DNA from 4 places in the Nitratidesulfovibrio sp. SRB-5 genome. Region 2 is predicted to be linked to each of the others. Evidence: predicted binding sites of a transcription regulator. Region 2 holds the regulator's gene; each other region holds the start of a gene.
What was found. Region 2 encodes sigma-54, which starts transcription at its own class of promoters, with help from an activator protein. Its sites were predicted from a motif close to CTGGCACGGNNNNTGCTT; they were not measured.

Region 1: K6142_RS07615 (protoporphyrinogen/coproporphyrinogen oxidase) is a predicted target of sigma-54. The motif match lies at 2,114-2,131, and genes of this name have one in related genera.
Region 3: K6142_RS08255 (flagellar hook protein FlgE) is a predicted target of sigma-54. The motif match lies at 1,838-1,855, and genes of this name have one in related genera.
Region 4: K6142_RS12580 (SHOCT domain-containing protein) is a predicted target of sigma-54. The motif match lies at 3,372-3,389, and genes of this name have one in related genera.

What each region holds. Positions count from the first base shown of each region.
Region 1 is NZ_JAIOTY010000002.1:6,496-11,922, forward strand. Features, by position in the region: gene K6142_RS07610 (M24 family metallopeptidase) at 1-323, opposite strand, end outside; gene K6142_RS07615 (protoporphyrinogen/coproporphyrinogen oxidase) at 608-1,990, opposite strand; gene K6142_RS07620 (glycosyltransferase family 2 protein) at 2,278-4,248, opposite strand; gene K6142_RS07625 (TraR/DksA family transcriptional regulator) at 4,322-4,663, opposite strand; gene K6142_RS07630 (phosphotransferase family protein) at 5,110-5,427, shown strand, end outside.
Region 2 is NZ_JAIOTY010000001.1:1,743,554-1,748,980, reverse strand. Features, by position in the region: gene lptB (LPS export ABC transporter ATP-binding protein) at 1-477, shown strand, start outside; gene rpoN (RNA polymerase factor sigma-54) at 873-2,309, shown strand; gene hpf (ribosome hibernation-promoting factor, HPF/YfiA family) at 2,431-2,976, shown strand; gene K6142_RS07150 (PTS sugar transporter subunit IIA) at 2,986-3,435, shown strand; gene rapZ (RNase adapter RapZ) at 3,824-4,705, shown strand; gene K6142_RS07140 (PTS sugar transporter subunit IIA) at 4,954-5,427, shown strand, end outside.
Region 3 is NZ_JAIOTY010000002.1:178,509-183,935, reverse strand. Features, by position in the region: gene K6142_RS08260 (DMT family transporter) at 1-129, shown strand, start outside; gene K6142_RS08255 (flagellar hook protein FlgE) at 223-1,728, opposite strand; gene K6142_RS08250 (hypothetical protein) at 2,078-2,467, opposite strand; gene folD (bifunctional methylenetetrahydrofolate dehydrogenase/methenyltetrahydrofolate cyclohydrolase FolD) at 2,639-3,502, opposite strand; gene eno (phosphopyruvate hydratase) at 3,820-5,124, opposite strand.
Region 4 is NZ_JAIOTY010000002.1:1,250,134-1,255,560, reverse strand. Features, by position in the region: gene K6142_RS12590 (sigma 54-interacting transcriptional regulator) at 1-1,353, opposite strand, end outside; gene K6142_RS12585 (ATP-binding protein) at 1,361-3,211, opposite strand; gene K6142_RS12580 (SHOCT domain-containing protein) at 3,506-3,742, shown strand; gene K6142_RS12575 (hypothetical protein) at 3,771-3,983, shown strand; gene K6142_RS12570 (heme lyase CcmF/NrfE family subunit) at 4,229-5,427, shown strand, end outside.

The sequences.
Region 1 (5,427 bases), on a different contig from region 2:
TCGAAGCCCACGGTGCCGCGCACCTTGTCCTTGAGCAGGCCGTTGATCTGGCCCGGCGCATCGCCGGAATAGATGAACACGCGCTCTTCGGGCCACAGGCGGCGGGCCGCGTCGAGGTAGCGGGGGTCGGTGCACAGCCAGTCGTTGCCGTCGGCGGTGACGATGAGGTACCCGGCGCTCTCGTTCAGCTGCACGTCGTGCAGTTCGAAGCCGGAAAGGTAGAATCGGTTGGCCGCATGGCTGACCAGCAGGGCGGACAGGCCTTTTTCGCGCATGGCGGCGCGCAGGGTTTCGCGCCGCGCCTCGTAGCGTTGTGCATTCATGGTGTGTGCCTCGGAAATGGAACCGGTATTGGTGGGAAAAATGAGAAGCGTATTGCTGGGGTGGCGCACTCCGCCACGCCAACGACGAGTTTCCCACAATGAAGAAGTTTGGGGGGAGGGGTTCGGGGAGGGAGGCCCTTTCACGCTCTGCGGACGCCATCCGCGCGTTGCGGTCCCTATCCGTAAGGCTCGCAATCTCGCCTAACGGCTAGGGCAAGGTTCGCGCGGTGCGCTCACCCAACGGCTGCCGCAAAGGGACCCCTTTCCGTTGCCTCATTATCTCATCAAATTTTATACGTCGTTTCCTCTTCGCCGAGCACCATGCGCCCGGCCCATTCCACGCCCTGCATGACCGAATGGTCCATGTTGGCGGCCTCGTATTTCCACCCGCCGAAGCGCCCGCGCGAGTATATGCCGTGCGCCTCCAGCCACGGCTGGATGCGGCGCAGGGCGGCGTCGCGCCCCAGGGTGGGCACCGGGTAGCCGTAATCCACGGCAATGGACCACCGCGACGCGATGCGCTCCCGCTCGTCCGGATGGAGCATGGAGGTGTGTACAAGCCCCTCCACGGTCTTGTCCATCAGGGTGTCCAGCTGTTCCGGCTTGTGCACGGACCACGAGGTCTCGGCCATCAGCGCGCGCTGCTGGCCGGGCCGGGCCGCGTTGTTGGGCGAGTAGTTGTGGAAGTTGGTCAGGCGGTAGAAGGGCGCGTTGGATTCCGGAAAGTACATCCAGCAGGTGTCGTCCTTGCGGATGTCCTCAGGCCGCATGTCGTCCACGCCAACCCCGGCCACGTACACGCCGTTGCGGGCCAGTTGTCCGGCGGCGGCGCGCAGGTCGTCGCCCACCATGGCGGCGGCTGGCCCCGCGCCGATCTGGTCGCGGACAAGGAGGTCCAGCGGGCCGGTGGCCAGCATGTGGTCGTAGGTGATGGCCTGGCCGTTGCCCGTGCGCACGGTGCGTTTTGTCGGATCAACCGCCGTCACGGGGGTGTTCAGGCGCACCTTGTCACCCAGACGCGCGGCCAGCCGGGTGAAGATTTCTCCGGTGCCGCCGTGCAGCGGAAAACGGAACAGGTTGTTGGGGCCCCAGCTCACGTTGTCCAGTTGCAGCACCAGGTTGCGCAGCACCATTTCAAGGTCGATGACGCTGACCCGCTCGCCGATCCACTGGTAGCTCATCAGTTCGGCGGGGGTGGCCCACACCTTGAAGTTGTAGGGCCGCATGAAATGTTTGGCGATGCCCGCGCCAAAGACGTATTCGAACCATTCCGCAAAGTTGGTGGGCGCCTGTTCGCGCCGGTTGCCGGGCAGCAGGGCCTGCACGCATTCCCACTGCATTTCCGGCGGCAGGTGGCGGATGTTGTTCTGGAAGGGGTAGGGCACCCAGCGCCCGGCGATGCGCACCCGCGCGATGCGCATGTGCTCCAGATACTGGCCGTCCAGCAGGCTTTCCACCAGGTTGTCGAAGTAGGCGTAGTGCGAGAACACCACGTGCCCGCCGATGTCCCAGGTGAACCCCGCCGCGTCGCGGAAGCTGGCGGCCAGCCCCCCGGCGTAGGGGTTGCGCTCCAGCACCAGCACGGAGTGTTCGCCAAGTTCCGCCAGCCGGTGGGCCGCGCCAAGGCCCGTGGGGCCTGCGCCGATGATCAGGTATTTGACGTGCATGCGGTATCCTGCGGGTCGCGCGGTGTGTACGCGTGGCAGCCGTATGCCCCGGTGCGGGGCGTGATGGCCGTGGTGGGCCGGGTCGGCCCGGGCATTCCGGGCGCAAGGCCACTCGGCCCGTTCGGGAAGTGGTCGTGCCTGCTCGGGTAATGGCGCCAACCTGAAGAATCGTGCCAGCCCGGAGAATCGTGCCTGACGGGCCCGGTCCACGCAAGTCCCGTCGGCAAGCCCCGCCAACAAGTCCCGTCGGCAAGCCCTGTCTCAGGCCTTGCCGTCAGGTCCTGCCGTCAGGGGGCCTTGCGCGCGGCCAGCGCCGCCAGCTTGCGCAGCAGGTCGCGTTCCAGCGCCTCGAATTCGCGGCGGCGCATGGTCAGCACCTCGACGGCGTCGAACATGCCCGAAAGCTTGTACCGGTTGCCAAGGCCGTTGCCGAACTGCGCCGCCCCCATGCGCACGGCCTTGCCGCTGCGCTTCATGTGGCGCACGGGCAGAAAGCCGGTGTAGCAGGCCAGGCGCCCGTCGCGGGCCCGGCGCAGGTCGTGTTCCAGGTCGTCGTATTGCGAAGGCGACAGCGAAAGGGAAAACCCCCCGCCCTCCAGCAGTTCCGTGGTGCGGAACATGTGGCAGCACCCGGTTACCGAAATGCACGGCCGCAGGTAGTCGAAGCGGCCCATGTCCGTGACCTGGGCGTGCAGGTCGCTGACCGAAAAGGGCAGCGCATGGGCGCGGGCCGGAGAAAAGGCCACCTCCGGCGACAGGGTGTCGCGCTGCGGCTCGCCGGTCGCGCTGTCGGGCGGTGGCGGGGTGTCGTCCGCGAAGGCGGCGAGGTGCGGCGGGGTGCCTTCCGGCGCGCGGAAGTGCGCGGTCAGGTGCAGGTCGGCGGACTGGACCATGTACGGGGCGTGCCAGTCCAGGGTGCGCCCGCCCCAGGCGGCGGCATCCGGCTGGCGGCGCACCGCCCCGGCCAGTCGGCGCAGCCAGTCGGGCGGCACGGCGGCGTCGTCGTCCAGATAGGCGGCAAAGTCGCAGGCGGCCACTTCCGGCAGGCGCATCAGCCAGTTGCGCGCGGCGGCGGCCCCCACGTTGACCGGCAGGTGCACGGCGGTGCAACGGTCCGCGCCGAACCTGTCGGCCCAGGCGCGCACCACGTCGCCGGTGCCGTCGGTGGAGCCGTTGTCCAGCAGGGCGATGCGGGCCACGTCCGGCAGGCCGGGTGCCAGGTGGACAAGGGCGGTGTCGAGCTCCTGCGCCTTGTTCCACGAATAGAGCAGCACGGCGGTGGACCCGGCGGGTTCGGCCTCCGGGGTGTCCACGCCGCGCCAGACGTCGTGGGCGCGCAGGGCAAGGTTGACGTGCCAGGGCCGGGCGGCCAGCACCGCATCCCACAGGGGCAGGGCGGCGGGGACATCGCCCAGGCGGACCAGGCAGTGGGCGGCGTGTTCCACCGGGGCCAGCCAGCAGCCGTTGCCCGGCGCGGCGGAAGATGCAGGCTGGCCGGACGCGGGCAGGCCGGACACGGCCAGCGCGGCGGCGCGAAAATGGGCCAGCGCGGCGTCATGGTGGCGGGCGGCGGTGGCCGTGCCGTCAGCGTGCCCCACACAGGCGGAGGCGCGGTTGGCCGCCAGGCAGCCGTGAAGATGGGCGAAAAGCGGGGCGAGAGGTGGCCCGGTTCCGGCTGGACCGGCAGGACCGGCTGAACCGGCTGAACCAGATGCGCCAGACGGGGCAAACCGGGCTGCGGCCCGATGCAGGTGCCCATCCAGCCAGTCCAGATCGCCGGAAAGTTCGCCCACGGCCACGGCCTGCTGCATCCAGAACAGGTTGTCCGGTTCGCGTTGGCGCTCGGCGTCCACATGGCGTTGCAGGCGCACCCAGTCTGTCTGGGCGGCCAGCCGTTCGTAGCGGGTCAGATCCGCCGGGCGGCGCCAGGCCCCGTGCACGGCGGCCAGCAGCGCGGCCAGCGCGGGGTGCAGCCAGGGCATGCGCTGATGCAGCAGCAGTGCCTGCCCGGCCAGCTGGCCGTTGCAGGGGTCGTCCTCCCACGCGGCCAGCAGCAGTTCGCGACCGGTGCGCAGCAGGTCTTCACGCCCGTGGGGGCCTGTGGTGTCGGCGGGCGAAGCGGCGGGGGATTGCGAGCGGGTGATGGCGTCGGCGGCGCAGCGCAGCCGGTGGACGGACCCCACGCTGCCGTGCACGAGGCGGATGCGCAGCCACAGCGGCAGGCGCTGCCAGGCAAGGGCAAGGGAGGCGTGCGGCATGGCGTCGTCCCGTAGGTAGTCCGTCGAGGGTCGATGCCCCGTCAGGGTCGAGAACGAAGGGCGCGGGCCGGGATCAGTCGGCGCAGTTCACGCAGCGGCTGGCCTCGGGCATGGCCATGAGCCGGGCCAGGGGGATGGGTTCGCCGCATTCCACGCAGAAGCCGAAGTCGGGATCGTCCTCGTCGATGCGCTTCAGGGCGTATTCCAGGCCCACCTGACGGTTGCGCAACTGGGCCAGGGCGGCCTCGTTGACGCTCTTGTTCTGGATGGCGTCCATGCGCGAGACTTCGTCCATGCCGTCCGCGCCGGGGGGAACAGGCTTGGTCAGTTCCTTCAGGGCCTCGATGTCCTGCGCGATGCGGGCAAGATCGGCGACGATCCGTTCCCGGAGTTTTTGTCTGTCGTTGGGCGTCATCGTGTGCTCTCTTCCGGGGCGAGCGGGAAGGGCGGTGGTTGCTTGTTTCGTCGCGGCGCGTCCGGCCCGCGCCATGCGCGGCACAAGACGCGGCGACGCCGGGCGAAACGCCGCAGGTAACCGCCGTGGGGCGGACCGGCGCACGCCGACCAGCCGACACGGTTCAAGCGCCGCCGTGCGGCGGCGCCATGGGTTGCCGGAGCTTCGTCCGCATGGAACCCGGACGAGATTCCAGCCCTACCCCATTTGCCCGCGCTTTCCAACCCCTTGACGCATGAGGGGACGCATGAGGGGACGGACGAGGGCGGCGGACGAGGGGGCATCGGCCGGTGCCGGGCCATGCCGGAGATGGCGCGCGATGACGGGGGCGCAGGCGTGGCAGGGGCTGCCGCGTTGAGCGGGCGGCGGCTTCCTGCTATGGCTGGGCATCGACACGGGAGGCGGATGTGCACACGGCGGCCATGGTTGCGGAATTTCTCGGGCGCATGATCCTGCAAAGGGAGGGCGACGGGGCGGGCGCCCTGTCAGGTGCTCTGTCCGGCGCCATGCCCGATCCCGCGTCCTGCGCCACGTTCGGCTCCACGCCGGGCTTCCCGCAGGCCGTCCCCGGCGAGGCGGACGCGGCCACCCCCCAGGCCTGGGCCGCCGCGCTGGGCGTGCCCGTGGCCGGGAAGGGGGCCGGGGCCGCATCCGCACCCGGAACCGCACCGGTATCGGCGGAGGACGTCTCCTTTCTGGCCGCCGGTGAATACCATGAAAACTGG
Region 2 (5,427 bases):
CTGCCGCAGGAAAGCTCGATCTTTCGCCGCCTTACCGTGCGCCAGAATCTTCAGATGATTCTCGAGCACACCGGGCTTTCCAAGGCGCAGCAGAAGGAACGGGGCGACATGCTGCTGGAGGACTTCGGCATCACCCACCTGGCCAATTCCGTGGCCATGCATCTTTCCGGCGGCGAGCGGAGGCGGCTGGAGATTGCCCGGTCCATGATCCGCGATCCCAAGTTCATCCTGCTGGACGAACCCTTCGCGGGCATCGACCCGCTGGCCGTGGACGACATCCAGCAACTCATCACCGGCCTGCGCAACCGGGGCATCGGGGTGCTTATCTCCGACCACAACGTGCGAGAAACCCTGCACATCTGCGACCGGGCCTACCTGGTGCACCAGGGCGAGGTGATTCTGGAAGGCACCCCCGAGCACATCGTGGAAAACCCTCGCGCGCGCGACGTGTATCTGGGCGAGGGCTTTTCGCTGTAGTCCGGGACATCGTGTCTGCCCGTCCGGGGCGCCCCGCCATGTGCGCCATATGCGCCATGTCCGGCGGCTCGGCTTTCATGTTCACGGCGCCTTCCGCATTGCGGGGGGCGCCGTGTCCGTTGTTGCCACCGCCCCTTTTCGGGGCCGTGGGCAGGGGGGCGTAAGGCGTCCGGGAGTATCGCGACGCATGGGCGCCAGCGGTTGCATACTTCTTGCCTCTGTGGCATGGTTTGCCTAACCTCTTGGGGAAGGGAACACATTTCCACAGTGGGCCGTTTCTTGCTTGTCGTCGCGCCTCGTATCGCGTCGTCATGTTCTTCGGCCTCAACGCAAGAATGCAGGATTACCGGGCCAGGCCTTCGGCCTCGGCGCGGAGTCATAGGGGTTGCCCACGCATGGCATTGGAACTCAGGCAACAGCTCAAGCTCACCCAGCAATTGGTGATGACGCCGCAACTGCAACAGGCCATCCGGCTGTTGCAGCTTTCGCGGCTGGAGCTTGTCGAGACGGTGCAGCAGGAAATGCTGGAAAACCCGTTTCTGGAAGAAGCCCAGGACGAGGGGCCCCAGGCAGAGGTGGCCGATCCGCGCGACGCAGCCGCCGAGGCCGCCGCAGATGTCGCCTATGACCGCGAGATCGCCCGCGATGCCGACTGGGAAGATTACCTCGGCGACTTCGCCAGCACCAGCCGCCAATCCACGGTGCGCGAATCGGAACTGCCGGAGGAAATGACCTCGTTCGAGGCGCGCTACGCCGCCAAGCCCTCGCTGGAAGGGCACCTGATGTGGCAGTTGCGCCTGTCCTCGCTGACCGAGCGCCAGAAGGACATCGGCGAGGTGATCATCGGCAACATCGCCTCGTCTGGCTACCTGCACGCAACGGTGGACGACATCGCCGAAATGGCGGGCGCTACCCCCGGCGAGGTGGACCCCGTGCTGCACGCCGTGCAGCGCTTCGACCCCGTGGGGGTGGCCGCGCGCACCGCGCAGGAATGCCTGCTGGTGCAGATAGAGATGCTGGGCTACACGCGCGACAAGGTGCTGGTGGAGCTTGTGCGCGACCACCTGGAAGACCTGGAGAAGCGCCGCTACAAGCCGCTGCTGCGCAAGTTCCGCCTGACCATGGAGGACCTGAAGGAGTACCTGGACCTCATCCAGACCCTGGACCCCATGCCCGGCGCCAGCTACGGCGGCGGCGATCCGCAGTTCGTCAGCCCCGACGTGTACGTCTACAAGTACGACAACGACTTCATCATCATGCTCAACGAGGACGGCCTGCCGCACCTGCAACTGAGCACCATGTACGAGCGGTCCGCCGCGGCGGCCGCGTCTGCGGGCGAGCGCGAATATTTCCAGGAAAAGATGCGTTCCGCCTCCTGGCTCATCAAGAGCCTGTACCAGCGCCAGCGCACGCTGTACAAGGTTGTGGAATCCATCGTGAAGTACCAGCGCGGCTTTTTCGAGGACGGCGTTTCGCGCCTGAAGCCGCTCATCCTGAAGGACATCGCCGACGACATCGGCATGCACGAATCCACCGTCAGCCGCATCACCACCAGCAAGTACGTGGCCACGCCGCACGGCATCATGGAGTTGAAGTTCTTCTTCAACAGCGCGCTGGAACTGGACGACGGCAGCCAGGTGGGTTCCGAGAGCGTCAAGGCGCTGATCAAGAAGCTGATTGCCGACGAAGACCCGCGCGAGCCGCTGAGCGACGAGCGCATCGGTGAAATTTTGAAGGATCAGCTCAAAGTCAATATTGCCCGCAGGACCGTTGCGAAGTATCGTACTGCCATGGACATTCCCTCCTCTTCCAAGCGGAAGGAACTGTTCTGACGGCAAGAGCCCCGTGCCGCAACCGGCGCAGGGCGGCATCCGTCTCCGGCGGCGCACCCGGCAGCAGCACCCAGCGTGCGGGCCGCGCGCCGCATTCCCCCTCTCACCACAGGAGGAGCGTATGAACATCGCCTTCACCTTCAAGAACTTCGAACCCTCCGACCACCTGAAGAAGTACGCCCGCCGCCGTCTTGAAAAGCTTGGCCGGTTCGTCGGCAAGTCCGCCCTGGAAATGCAGGTGAACCTTTCCGTCGACAAGTTCCGCCACAAGGCGGAAGTGCAGATGGCCGGCGACGGTTTTACCTTCTCCGCCGTCGAACAGTCCGAAGACATGTACGCCACCATCGACCTGGTGCTTGAAAAGCTGGAATCGCAGCTGCGCAAGCAGGTCGAAAAGCTGAAGGACCGCCGCCGTTCCGTGCAGTCCGACAAGCTGGGCAAGGGCATCGACGTGTTTACCTTCGGCACCGTGGGCGAAGGCGAGGAACGGACCATCACCGGCACCGACCACTTCGCCCCCAAGCCCATGCACGTGGACGAAGCTGCCATGCAGCTCGACCAGGGCGACAACGAGTTCCTGGTGTTCCTGAACGCCGAGGTGGAACGCGTCAACATCATCTACCGGCGTCGCAACGGCGATTTCGGTCTTATCGATCCGGTCGTCTAGGCGCCATACATGAGGCTTTCGGAGTATCTTCACGATGATCTGATCCTGCCCGAGCTCTCCGCCGGCACCAAGAAAGAGGTGCTGGCGGAACTCGTGCAGGCCGTGGTACGGCGGCATCCCGAAGTGGATGCCGCCGTTGCGCTGGGCGTGCTGCACGACCGCGAATCGCTGGGCACCACCGGCATAGGCGACGGCGTGGCCATTCCCCACGGCAAGCTGGCCAACATCAGCGACATCGTGGTGATCGTGGGCCGCAGCGTGCCGGGCATCGACTTCGATGCGCTGGACATGAAGCCCTGCCACCTTTTTTTCCTGGTGCTGGCCCCGGAACAGGTGGCGGGCATGCACCTGCGCATTCTGGCCCACATCTCGCGCCTGCTGAAGGATCCGCAGTTTCGCCGCGCCATGATCGAGGCGCAGGACGGCGAGGCCTTCCGGGCGATCATGCGAACCACCTGAGACCAGTGCCCGTCGTGCCCGTTGTGGTCACCGCGGTCGTCACGGCCTGTCCGGGGGGCATGCCATGAATGACGTTGCGGGCAGGCCGTGGATGGCGCCGTGGGCTGTCGTCACGCCGTAACGCGCGTCCTCTACATGTAGCCGCCACGCGCAGCACCTGACGCGTCCTGCAACGGCATTCGGCGCAGCGCCGCCAGAGGAACCAGCCATGCCAAGCAAGGCCACGCCGCCCGACACAGCATTCGCCCCGGCGGATTCGCCCGGTGCGCCGGGCACATCCGGGGCAACCCCGGCATCCCCGGGATCCGGTCCGGCACCCGTCCCGGGCCATGCCCCCGAAGGCACGGCCCACGCGCCGCTCGGCAGGGGCGCCGATGCGGGCAGCCCGGTGGCCGCCGCCGACTTTCCCGTCATCATCGTCACCGGGTTGTCCGGCGCGGGCAAAAGCACGGTTCTCAACGTGCTGGAAGACCTGCGCTACTTTACCGTGGACGGCCTGCCCGCCAGCCTTGCCCCGCAGATGGTCACCATCCTGAATCGCGAGGCGCTGTCCCACTACCAGGGCCTGGTGCTGGGCATGGATCTGCGCGAAAGCAATTTCGTGCGCAATCTGGAAAAGTCCCTGGAGCGGTTGCAGGGCATGGGCGTGCGCCCCGCGGTGGTGTTCATAGAGGCCAACCCCGCCGTGCTCAACCGGCGCTACGCCACCACCCGCCGCCCGCACCCGCTGGAAAGCGAGGGCATGGGGCTGGAACAGGCCCTGGAGCAGGAGCGCCTGCGCCTTGCGCCGGTGCGCGAAACCGCCGACCTCGTGGTGGACACCTCCAGCTATTCCATCCACGACCTGCGCCGGGTCATCCAGAAGAAGTGGAGCTCCATCCAGGGGCGCATTCGCTCGTTGCGCATCAACATCGTCACCTTCGGGTTCAAGTACGGCGTGCCCGCCGACGCGGATCTGGTCTTCGACCTGCGTTTTCTGCCCAACCCCTATTTCGTGCCCGACCTGCGCCCATTGTCCGGCCTGGACGAGCCGGTGGCCAAGTACGTGCTGGAAGCGGGCCATGGCGATACCTTTCTGACGAACCTTCTGAAATTTTTGCATTTTCTTCTGCCTCAGTACGAGACGGAAGGGCGCTACCGCCTGACCATCGCCATTGGCTGTACCGGCGGGCGGCACCGCTCGGTCTCGGTGGCAGAGGCCCTGCTTCGCGCCTTGAAAAAATCTGATTATGCCGTATCGATAGAGCACCGCCACATGGAACTGGGCTGAACGAACGGATACGCCTTCATCGTCGGTGGCCTGTCGCCACCGCTTGCGACCGACAGCCGCTGCCAGTGACCGGCAGGGCCGCCGTAACCGGCAAAGCACGACGAGGACGGACGGCATCCGATTCTTGCAGCCATCCATGCGGCATTGTCACGGGGCACCGTGGCGCGGCGAACCGGAATTTCACCGGACGGCATGCCGTCCCCCGCACCTTGCTTCAACCACACCAGGCACGGCCTGGACGCACCAGCATGTCCACCACAGAACAGCATCAGGCAGGGCAGTCCCGCAAGGGGCAAGGAAACGTTGCGAAGGGCAACGGCAGCAAGCCCGACGACGGCCAGGCCGCCCCGGAATCGCGCATCGGCGTCATTCTGGTGACCCACGCCGACTACGGCGCGGCATTGCTGCGTGCCGCCGAATTCATTCTTGGCCCGGTGCAGGACTGCGCCTCCATCAGCGTGGACGTCTCGCTGGAAGTGGACGAAACGGTAAAGCGCCTGAACGAGGCGGTGAAGCGCCTGGATACCGGGCGCGGGGTGATGATCCTTACCGACATGTTCGGCGGCACCCCCACCAACCTCAGCCTGGCCCTGCTGGGCAAGGGCAACGTGGAAGTGCTGACCGGCGTAAACCTGCCCATGCTGCTCAAGGTGTTCGGCGGGCGCGACGGCGACTTGGCCGCCCTTTCACGCGATGCGCGCGACGCTGGCACCAAGGGCATC
Region 3 (5,427 bases), on a different contig from region 2:
GCGGCGTCAGCCCTGGTGCTGGTGGGCGTGCTGCTGTCGCAAGGGCGCGGCGCCACCGTGCCCGACAAGGCCGCGCCGGATGAATCCGCGCCAAACGGCACCGCCACGCAGCCGGGCGGAAAAAAGTAACACCCCGCCCGTCCCCCCGCACAACGCCAAAGGCCGCCCCCGGTTCCGGAAGCGGCCTTTCATGCTGCCTGGTGGTTCTGCCAAAACGGCACACTACGTGCGCTTCAGTTCCAGCGCCTTCTGGATCATGGAATCCGCCGTCATGATCGACTTGGAGTTGGTCTGGAAGCCGCGCTGGTAGATGATCATGTTCACGAACTCCCGCTCCATGGACACGTTGGACTGTTCCAGGCTCTTGGCCGCCACGGTGCCGTAGTTCTGGGTGTCGGGCAGGCCCTCTTGCGCCGCGCCGGATTCCAGCGTGGCGGAGAAGTGGTTCATGCCCTCGCGGCGCAGGCCGTCCTCGCTGGTGAAGCGGTACAGGGTGATGTGGTACAGGTCGTCGTTCTGTCCGTTGCTGTAGCGCCCCGTGATGATCCCGTCGGCGCTGATGTCGATGCCCGCCAGAAAGCCCTGTGCGTAGCCGTCCTGCTTCGACCGGATTTCCGACGAACTGCCGCCGTAGGCCGTGGTGCTGACCGCCGCCAGGGTGGCCCCGCCCATGCCCATCAGGTTGGATGCGTTGCTGCCCACGGCAGCCGGACTGCCAGCCCCCGCCGTCCAGGCCCCTGTGGACGAGGTCAGGCCAAGGTCCAGCCCCACCACCTGCGTTCCGCCGCCGCTTGCAAAGGTGGCGGTGAACTGGGGCAATCCGCCCGCGCCGAACGACGCCGGAGCCCAGTTGCTGAGGTTGGTGGCGTCGGTGCCCGTGGGCGTGTAGGCGGACATGTTCACCAACTGGCCGGACGAATTGAAGGTAAGCGTGCCGGACATCAGCAGCCCCGCCGCGGATGTCCCGGCCATGCCCGAACCGTCGTGCGCCGGGTCCATGCTCACCACGAATTCGAAATGCTTGTTGCCGCCGCTCTGCCCGGCGCCGTCGAAATAGATGGTCACGTCATGGGCGTTGCCCGTGGCGTCGTAAACCTTGATGGACTGCTTGTACGTGTAGGCCGAATCGCCCAGGGGACTTTGCGCCGTGCCGTTCCACTTGGACAGCAGCGAAAAGTACGGGTTGGCCGCATCCGACGACCTGTCGCCCGAACCCAGGTTGTTCAGCGCCGTGATGGACGTGGTGGCCTTGGCGGGCATGACGTTGCGCCCGTCCGCGCCCGGCGGCAGGCTGATGGGGCCGGTGGCACCCTCCACCCCGTTGGTGATGGCCCGCCCGTTCAGCACGAAGCCGTTGGGGTCCACCAGGTTTCCGCCCTTGTCGAACCGGAAGTTGCCCGCGCGGGTGTAATGCGTCTTGCCGTCCAGCGAAACCTGGAAGAACCCCTTGCCGTTGATGGACAGGTCGGTGATATCGGTGCCCGATTCGTACGATCCCTGCCCGTACACGGTCCGGATATCCGTCAGGCGCGTGCCCAGACCCACCTGGCTGATGGAGGTGGATGCCGAGTTTCCCGTGCCCGCGTACTGGCTCATGAGGTCCTCGAACAGCGCCTGCTGTTGCTTGAACCCCACGGTGTTCACGTTGGCCAGGTTGTTGCTGACCGCCTGCATGCCCTGCGCCAGGGTTTTCATGCCGGTGGCGCCGGAATAGAGGGCGCGTAACATGCGTATCTCCTCGGGCGCGAAGTACCCCGGTCCGTAACGCGTCTCGCCTGCCTTCCCGGTGGAAGGCGGGCACGCGGAACCGGGGAAGATTCTTCCCTGCGGAGTCGCAAAGCACGAGCCGTGCCAGCGCTGGGTTACATTAGGCAATACATTGGAATGTAAAGATAGATAATCTTGACAAGGCGCGCAAGGCGGCAGGAACTGCCCGCAAGGGCTCCACTGTTTTTTCTGCCGTGCGGTCCGGCCACCCGCCGCAACGACAACGGGGTCATGCTTCCATGACCCCGCCCGAAAAGCACACCCTGCACCGGACTGCTTCTGGCTGCGTCCGACCGGAGCGGCTTTGCCGCTATTGTTTCGGAGCCCCGGCGGCCTCCATGTCCATCATCTTCTTGCCGTCCATCATCATGGTATGGCCTTCCATCATCATCTTCTTGCCCTGCATCATCTTGTCATGTCCTTCCATCATCTTCTTCCTGCCGGGGGTCATGGGGGCGTTCTTGTCCATCATCCCCTTGCCCTGCTGCATCATCATCTCGCCCTTGGACATGTCCTTCATGTGCATCATGGTGTCGGCGCCATCCATCATCATCTTCGGCCCTTCGCCAGCGGGTTTGGCGTCGTGGACGCCATGGTCTGCCGGGGCGGGCGCGGCCTCTGCCGCAAAGCCCAGGGACGGCAGGCCCAGGGCCAGAACAAGCGCCGCAGACAGCGCCATCTTCATGAATACATTGCGCATAGAAGCCCTCCTTGTGGTGATTCAAACGCCGCCGTCACGCACATGTGCGGCATAGTTCTTTCATGTTACACCACGTGCCGCGCCACGCATAGCGTCGCCCGCAAATAATAAAAGCGCCGCGCGGGCATTCCCCGCGCGGCGCGCATGCAGACTAAATATTTCGGATTCTGGCTACGCCGCAGCGGTGCGGCCCTTCCACGAGATCACGGTGTTGATGAGCAACTGGGCAATGGTCATGGGCCCCACGCCGCCGGGCACCGGAGTCATGGCCGATGCGATGCAGCTGATGTCGTCGTACTTGCAGTCGCCCACCAGCCCTTCGTCGGTGCGGTGGATGCCCACGTCCACCACCACGGCGCCGGGCTTGACCATGTCCGAGGTGACCAGGCAGGGCCGCCCCGCCGCCACGAACAGGAAGTCCGCCTGGCGACACTCTTCGGCCAGGTTCGGCGTGCCGGAATGGCACACCGTCACCGTGGCGTTGGCGTACTTGCCGGGCGCGCCCAGCATCAGCGCCAGCGGCTTGCCCACGATGTTGCTGCGCCCCACCACCACGGCCTTCTTGCCCGAAGGCGACAGGTCATACCGTTCCAGCAGGGTCATCACCCCCGCCGGGGTGCACGGGCGAAAGCCCGGCAGCCCCAGCGCCAGACGCCCCATGTTTTCGGGGTGAAAGCCGTCCACGTCCTTTCTGGGGCTGATGCGCTCCAGACAGCGCTGGCTGTTCAACCCCTTGGGCAGCGGCAGTTGCAGCAGAATGCCGTCAATGTCCGCGCGCCCGTTCAGTTCGTCGATGAGCACTTCCAGCGTTTCCTGCGTGGTGTCCGCAGGCAGGCGAAACGCCTCGGACCGGATGCCCGCCTCTTCGCAGCCGCGCTCCTTGTTGCGCACGTACACCTGCGAGGCGGGATCCTCACCCACCAGAATGACCGCCAACCCCGGCGCGCGGCCCGCCGCCGCAAGCCCCGCCGCCACTTCTTCCTTCAGCTCCGCGCGAATGGCCGCAGCCGTCGCCTTGCCGTCGAGCAGCAACATCTCTCCAACCTCCCGAAATCCGGCGCGCGTGCGCGCCGCCTGTCTGATTCCGCTGCCCGGCACCGTCCTGCGTTCCGGTTGCATCCGCCATGTATTGCCGCCTTGTCCCTTGCGGGAAAGTGGCGGCCTTTAAAATATCGGGGCGCTGCCCCGTACCCCGCCGGGGGAGCATGCTCCCCCGAACCCCCTTTTTGGGGGCGGGTTCAAACTGAAATTCTCTGCCGAACCGCGTGCAACACCCTGCCGCTCTCCCCCCGCCCGAAAGCAAAAGGGAGGGAGCCACGCAGGCCCCCTCCCCCGATGTACGCGACAGCCCGCTACTCCTCGCCTTCTTCCTCGAAGCCGAAGTGCGAGCTCATCATGGGCCCGAAGTAGATGCCCGTATCGTCCAGGTCTTCCTCGATGCGCAGCAGCTGGTTGTACTTGGCCAGCCGGTCGCTGCGGCACAAGGAGCCGGTCTTGATCTGCCCGGCGTTCAGGCCCACGGCCAGATCCGAGATGAAGTGGTCTTCGGTCTCGCCCGAACGGTGCGAAATCACCGTGGTGTACGCGGCCTGCTTGGCCATCTCGATGGTGTCCAGGGTCTCGGTGAGCGTACCGATCTGGTTCAGCTTGATGAGAATGGAGTTGGCCACGCCCTCGTCGATGCCCTCGGCCAGGATGTCCGGGTTGGTCACGAAGATGTCGTCGCCCACCAGCTGGATGGTGTCGCCCAGCTTGTAGGTCAGCTCGCGCCAGCCGTCCCAGTCGGCTTCGGCAAGGCCATCCTCGATGGAGATCAGCGGGTAGCGGGTGGTGAACTCGCCCAGCCACTCCACCATCTCGGAATTGGACAGCTTCTTGCCTTCGCCCGTCAGCACGTACTTGCCGTCCTTGTGGAACTCGGAGGCGGCGGCGTCGATGGCCAGCGCGATTTCCGCGCCGGGAATGTAGCCCGCTTCCTCGATGGCCTTCATGATGTAGCGGAAAGCCTCGTCGTGGTTCTTCAGGTTGGGGGCAAAGCCGCCCTCGTCGCCCACGCTGGTCACGTGGCCGTCGGCGGCCAGCAGCGCCTTCAGGGTGTGGAAGGTCTCGGCGCCCATGCGCAGCGCATCGCGGAAGGTGGCCGCGCCGATGGGCATGATCATGAATTCCTGGATATCCAGATTGTTGGGCGCGTGGGCGCCGCCGTTGATGATGTTCATCAGCGGCACGGGCAGCACCTTGGCGTTCACGCCGCCCAGGTACTGGTACAGCGGCAGGCCCAGAAAGCTGGACGCGGCGCGCGCGGTGGCCAGGGACACGCCCAGCATGGCGTTGGCGCCCAGACGCGACTTGTTGTCGGTGCCGTCGAGGTCCAGCAGGGTGTTGTCCACCTGCACCTGACGCAGGGAATCCAGCCCCACGATGGCTTCGGCGATTTCACCCATCACGTTGTCCACGGCCTTCTCAACGCCTTTGCCCTTGTAGCGGCCCTTGTCGCCGTCGCGCATTTCCAGCGCTTCACGGGTGCCGGTGGAGGCGCCGGAAGGTACGGCGGCGCGGCCGGTGTGGCCCGATTCCAGGGAGACTTCCACCTCGACGGTGGGGTTCCCGCGGGAGTCAAGGATTTCCCTCGCCCAGACGGATACGATGGTGCTCATCTGCATCTCCTTGGTCCTTTCATGTTCGTCGGGTTTCTGTCGGAATGTCGATGCCAGACGCGGAGCGTCGCAAGTCATGCCAGACGCGGAGCGTCGCAAGTCATGCCAGACGCGGAGCGTCGCAAGTCATGCCAGACGCGGAGCGTCGCAAGTCATGCCAGACGCGGAGCGTCGCAAGTCATGCCAGACGCGGAGCGTCGCAAGTCATGCCAGACGCGGAGCGTCGCAAGTCATGCCAGACGCGAAACGTCGCAAGTCATGCCTGACGCAGAGCGTCGTTACGTGCTGCCTGACGCGGAGCGT
Region 4 (5,427 bases), on a different contig from region 2:
GTAGCGGTTCAGCTTGGCATGCAGGGTCTTGCGGGTAATCCCCAGCCGCCGGGCGGCCTCGCTCTTGTTGCCTTCCGAGACGTCCATGGCGTCCAGTATGGCCGCCCGCTCGATTTCCTCCAGCGTCATGCCATTGAACCGGGGCACCGCGCACGTCGCGTCCCCATCTTCCCCCGCGATGGCGTGGGGCAGTTCCCGTTCGCTGATGTATTCCCCCACCAGCAGCACCACGGCACGCTCCGCGGCATTCTCCAGTTCGCGCACGTTGCCCGGCCAGTCGTGCTTGAGCAACCTGTCCATGGCCTGCGGCGTGAAGCCCTTCACCCGTTTGCCGTTCTTTTCGGTGAACCTGCGCAAGAAGTGCCCCGCAAGCAGCGGGATGTCCTCCACCCGTTCGCGCAGGGGCGGAACGTGCAGGGTGACCACGTTGAGCCGGTAGTACAGGTCCTGCCTGAAGCGCCCCGCTTCCACCTCTGCCCTCAGGTCGCGATTGGTGGCGGCGATGATGCGCACGTCCACCCGAAGCGTCTGGTCGCTGCCCACGCGCTGTATCTCGCGCTCCTGAATGGCGCGCAACAGCTTGGCCTGCATGGGCAGCGAGGTCTCGCCTATCTCGTCGAGGAAGATGGTCCCCTTGTCCGCAGACTGAAAGCGCCCCTCGCGCCGTTTTTCCGCACCGGTGAACGCGCCCTTCTCGTGCCCGAACAACTCGGATTCCAGCAGCGTTTCCGTCAGGGCCGCGCAGTTCACCGTCACGTAAGGGCCATGCCGCCGCTGGCTGTTGGCGTGGATGGCCCGCGCGATGAGTTCCTTGCCGGTGCCGGACTCGCCCGTGACCAGCACCGTGGCTTCCGATGGCGCGATGGAGGCCATCATGTCCATCAGCCGGTGCATGGACTGGCTTTGCCCGATGATGCCCGCCGGATCGAACGATGCGGCCAGCGTGGTCTTGAGCGCGGCGTTCTCGTCGCGCAGGGCGGCGTGGTCCAGCGCGCGTTCCAGCGTCAGGCGCAGTTCCTCGAAGTCCAGCGGCTTGGTCAGGTAGTCGTAGGCCCCGGACCTGATGGCGTCCACGGCGGACTCCACGTTGGAATATGCCGTCATTATCAGGATGGGGATGGCCGGGTTGTAGGCCCTTATTTCCCGCAGCGCGCCGATGCCGGACAGCACGCCCATGCGCAGGTCCATCAGGATGAGGTCGAACGGGGCTTCCCTGCACAGGGTGACGGCGGTTTCGCCGTCACCGGCGCATTCGGTGCGGTAGCCCCAGTCGGCCAGCAGGGTCTGCAACATGCCGCGGTGCGTGGCGTCGTCGTCCACCACCAGCAGCCGCGTGCCGGATGTTCTGGTCATGCCTTCCTCATGCAGGCCGCCGCAGCGGCAGCGATATGGTCACGGTGGTTCCCCTGTCCGGCTGGCTCTCGACCTTTATGGACCCGCCGTGCGCTTCCACCACCCCGTGCACGATGGCCAGCCCCAATCCCGTTCCGGAGGGCTTGGTGGTGAAATAGGGGTTGAATATCTCCTTCAGCACGTCTGGCGACATGCCCCGTCCGGTGTCGGCCACCTGAACGTCCAGCCATGCGCGGGGCCCTGCATCCGGCTTGCCGCCCGGCCCCCTCTCCGCCCTTTTTTCCGGCCCTTTTTCCGGCCCTTTTTCCGACCGGGCGGCGGCGCGCACCTCCACGCTTCCGCCCGGCGGCGTGGCCTCCACCGCGTTCAGCAACAGGTTCAGCAGGGCCTGGGTGAACCGCTCCGCATCCAGGAAGGCCAAAGGCAGCGCGGGGCCCGGCTCGCAGCGCAAATCCACGCCCCGTGCCGCCGCATCGGTTGCGGCCAGTCGCACGGACCGCTCGATGACCGTGTCCACGTGCACCTCACGCAGGTCCGGCACGCCGGGACGGGCGAACTCCAGCAGTTCGCAGACCACGCGGTTCAGCCGGTCCACCTCCTGCACGACGAGCCGGGCCGCATCCCTGCCCTTGCCGTCGTCCTGAAGCCGCCCCGCGAGATAGGTGGCGAAGCCCTTGATGGAACTGAGGGGGTTGCGGATCTCGTGGGCCACGCCCGCAGCCAGGTTGCCCAGCGCGGACAGCCGTTCGTTGCGCCGCAACTGGTCTTGCAGGCGCTTCACTTCCTCCAGGTTGCGCAGGATGAACAGGTGGCCCAGGAATTCGCCGTCTTCATTGACGATGCGCGAGGCGCTGAGGCTTGCGGGGACCACCCTTCCGTCCTCCGCCACCAGTTCGCATTCCCGCTCCATGACGGGCTTTCCCGCGGCAAGGTCGTCGCAGGCCCCACGCCAGTCCACGCCCCACCTGCCGCCCAGGGGGGAACCTTCCAGCCGCTCCTGCTTCTGCCCCAGCATGGCCGCCACCGAGGCGTTGGCCATGGTGATGGCGTCATCCCCGTCAGTGACCAGCAGACCCACGGGAAGCTGGGTGACAACCTCCGTCGCGAACGCCCGCGTATCCCGCAGCAGCCTGCGCGACAGCCGGTAGTTCTGCGCCCAGAACAGCGAGATGAATCCCCCGAAGCCAAGCGTGACCACCAGCAGGGCGAACATGGCCGCATTGCGCAGGTCTTCCGTCAGCGCCTCCTCGAACGGCGCCACGGCAAGCCCCACGAAGATGTCGTGCCGTTCCGCCCCACTTTCGCCATATCCCGAAGGGGTTGGCGGAGAAGACCCGCCACCGTCCGTGCAACTGGAGCCGGGGGCGTGCCCGGCATCATGCAGCAGCGGCAGGGACGGCGAGAACACCTTGTACACCTCGAAAACCTTGCCGGAAGGGGTTTCAATGGTGCGCCACTGCCTCTCCTGCGTGGTTGCGGGAATGCCGCCGTCCTCCGCCGCGTGCAGGGGCTGCCCTATGCTGTCCCTGTTGCTGTGGGCGATGATGACGCCGCGCCCGTCCACCACGGCCATGTAGGCGATGCCCGGCTGCCTGGCGGTTTCCGCCAGCAGGGCCTGCAAATGCTGCCCGCCCCCGCTCTTGCCCATCCAGATCCGCGTGCCCGCCTCCAGCGCCCAGATCAGCGCTTCCGCCCGGTCCATGAGATTCTGCGACATGTGCCGTCGCTCACGCTGGGTGTTGCGCACCGCAAGGACCACCACGGCCAGCGCCAGAATCATGGCCATGCCCACCACCAGCCACGGCGAAAGGCGAGATGCCGCGCCCTTGCGGTCGGGCATGTCGGGGTTCAATACCATCGGTTCCTCCTGTCGGCGGGGATATGTAACCTTTTTACCCACACCATCCAACCCACCCGTAACCGAATTACCCATGCCGCCGGGGCGGCTGAACTGCGGCCACCTGGCAGGCTGTTCATAATTCTTTTTCATTTCATGATGTTAAAATTCAACGCACACGCTGGCACGACTCCTGCCTTAGCCAAACCGCCAGCAGGCGACGCCGCTGGCGGCGGGCCTGTGGCTCGTCCGCAACATCCATGCCGTGCGCACGCGGCACGCACCCCTGCAACAGGCAGGACGGAGGTGACACCCATGTCCGGATACCCGCACCATTTTTCTGGGGCCTTCTGGCACAACCTGCACGTTGATTCGTCGCTTGTCGTGGCGGGCATCGCGCTGGTGGCCCTGGCATGCCTTTTCGTGGCCAGAAGCCGCCGTGCCGCAGACTGCCGGGCGGATCGGAACGATTCCATGGACATCCTGAACCGTCGGCTGGCGCGTGGGGAAATAACCCTGGAGGAATACAACACCTTGAAGGGCGCCTTTTAATGCCCGCCGACGGACCCCGTGAACACAGATGATCGAATGCCTCGGAAACGTCGCGGCGGCCATGGCCATCAGCGCGGCCATGGCTGCCGCGCTGACTCTTGGCGACCTTGGCGCCGCGCATGACCCGGACGCCACGCACGACCGCACAAGCGTGGCCCTTTCCGTGACGGTCCTGGAGGCCCCGGCGGACGGAAACCATGCCGTCGCCCCTCCTTCAGGCCCGCATACCCGCTGCGGCTGACGGTCGCATTGCGGACATGCCGCCTTCGGATTTCCCACCACGCCTTCCGCCCGCCCCTGCCGCATGGTGCGGCAGGGACGGGTGAAGGAAGGGGAATCCGCATGCGGACAACGTTCCTCATCAGGCATGGCACACGGCCCGGCAGACCTGCGGGACGACGGTAAACGGCGGGACGACGGTAAACGGCGGGGCGCATCGCGTTCCGCCTTCAGCATGTCCGGGCTGTTCCGGACATTGGAGGATGGATGTATCTCATGGCCAACGGGGCGATGCTCATCGCCCTGCTTCTCGTCGTCCTGGCGGCGGGTTTAGCCTGCCTGGAGGCATGGCACGGCAGGGACCGCGCCCTGCCATGGCTGGAGCGGACATACCTTGGCGCAACGTCACTGGTTATCCTCTCCTCTGCCGTATTGCTGCGGGCACTGCTGGGGCGGGACTTTTCGCTGGCCTACGTGGCCCAGTACACGGACAGCACCCTGCCCCTGTTCTATACCATCACCGCGTTCTGGGCCGGGCAGGCGGGCTCGCTGCTGTTCTGGGCGCTGTGCATGGCCGTTGCCGGGCTGCTGTTCATGTTTTCCGGCGCCTACCAAGGCCTTGCACCCCGCACGCGCACCCACTTCTGGCTGTTCTTCCTGCCGCTGCTGGCGTTCTTCCTGCTGTTGCTCACCGGACCCAACAACCCGTTCGTCATCAACGCCAGTCCTCCGCCGGACGGGCAGGGGCTGAACCCGCTGCTGCGCAGCATCGGCATGATCCTGCACCCGCCGCTGCTGTTCGCGGGGTATGCGGGCTTCGCCATTCCCGCCTGCCTGGCGCTGGCGTCCGTCATGTCCGAAGAGCGCAAGCGCTGGATAGACGTCGCGCACAACTGGAACATCGCCTCGTGGGTGCTGCTGACCGCCGGCATACTGCTGGGCGGCTGGTGGGCGTACATGGAACTGGGCTGGGGCGGCTACTGGGCGTGGGACCCGGTGGAAAACGCCTCGCTGATCCCGTGGTTCTCGGCCACGGCGTTGCTGCACACCATGCTCGTGGAACGGCGGCTGGGCGATTTGCGCCGCACCAACGTATTCCTGGCCTGCCTCAACCTGCTGCTGTGCCTTTTCGCCACGTACCTGGTACGCAGCGGGGTGGTGGAATCGCTGCACGCCTTCGGCGGTGGCGGCGTGGGCGGGCCGCTGCTGCTGGCCATGCTTGCCGGCATCGTCATCACGCTGGCCGTGCTGGGCGTGGCGCCCCGGCCCGGCAAGGGCGGCGAAACTCCCGGCCCCGCCAGCAGGCGTGGCGCGGTGGTATTGCTGGTCTGGCTGCTTTCCGCCCTGGGAAGCGTGGTGCTGCTGGGCACCATCTGGCCGGTGATAAGCCAACTGTGGCAGGCCAACCCCGTCGGGGTGAACCAGGGCTTCTACAACACCATCTGCCTGCCCCTGTTCACGGCCAT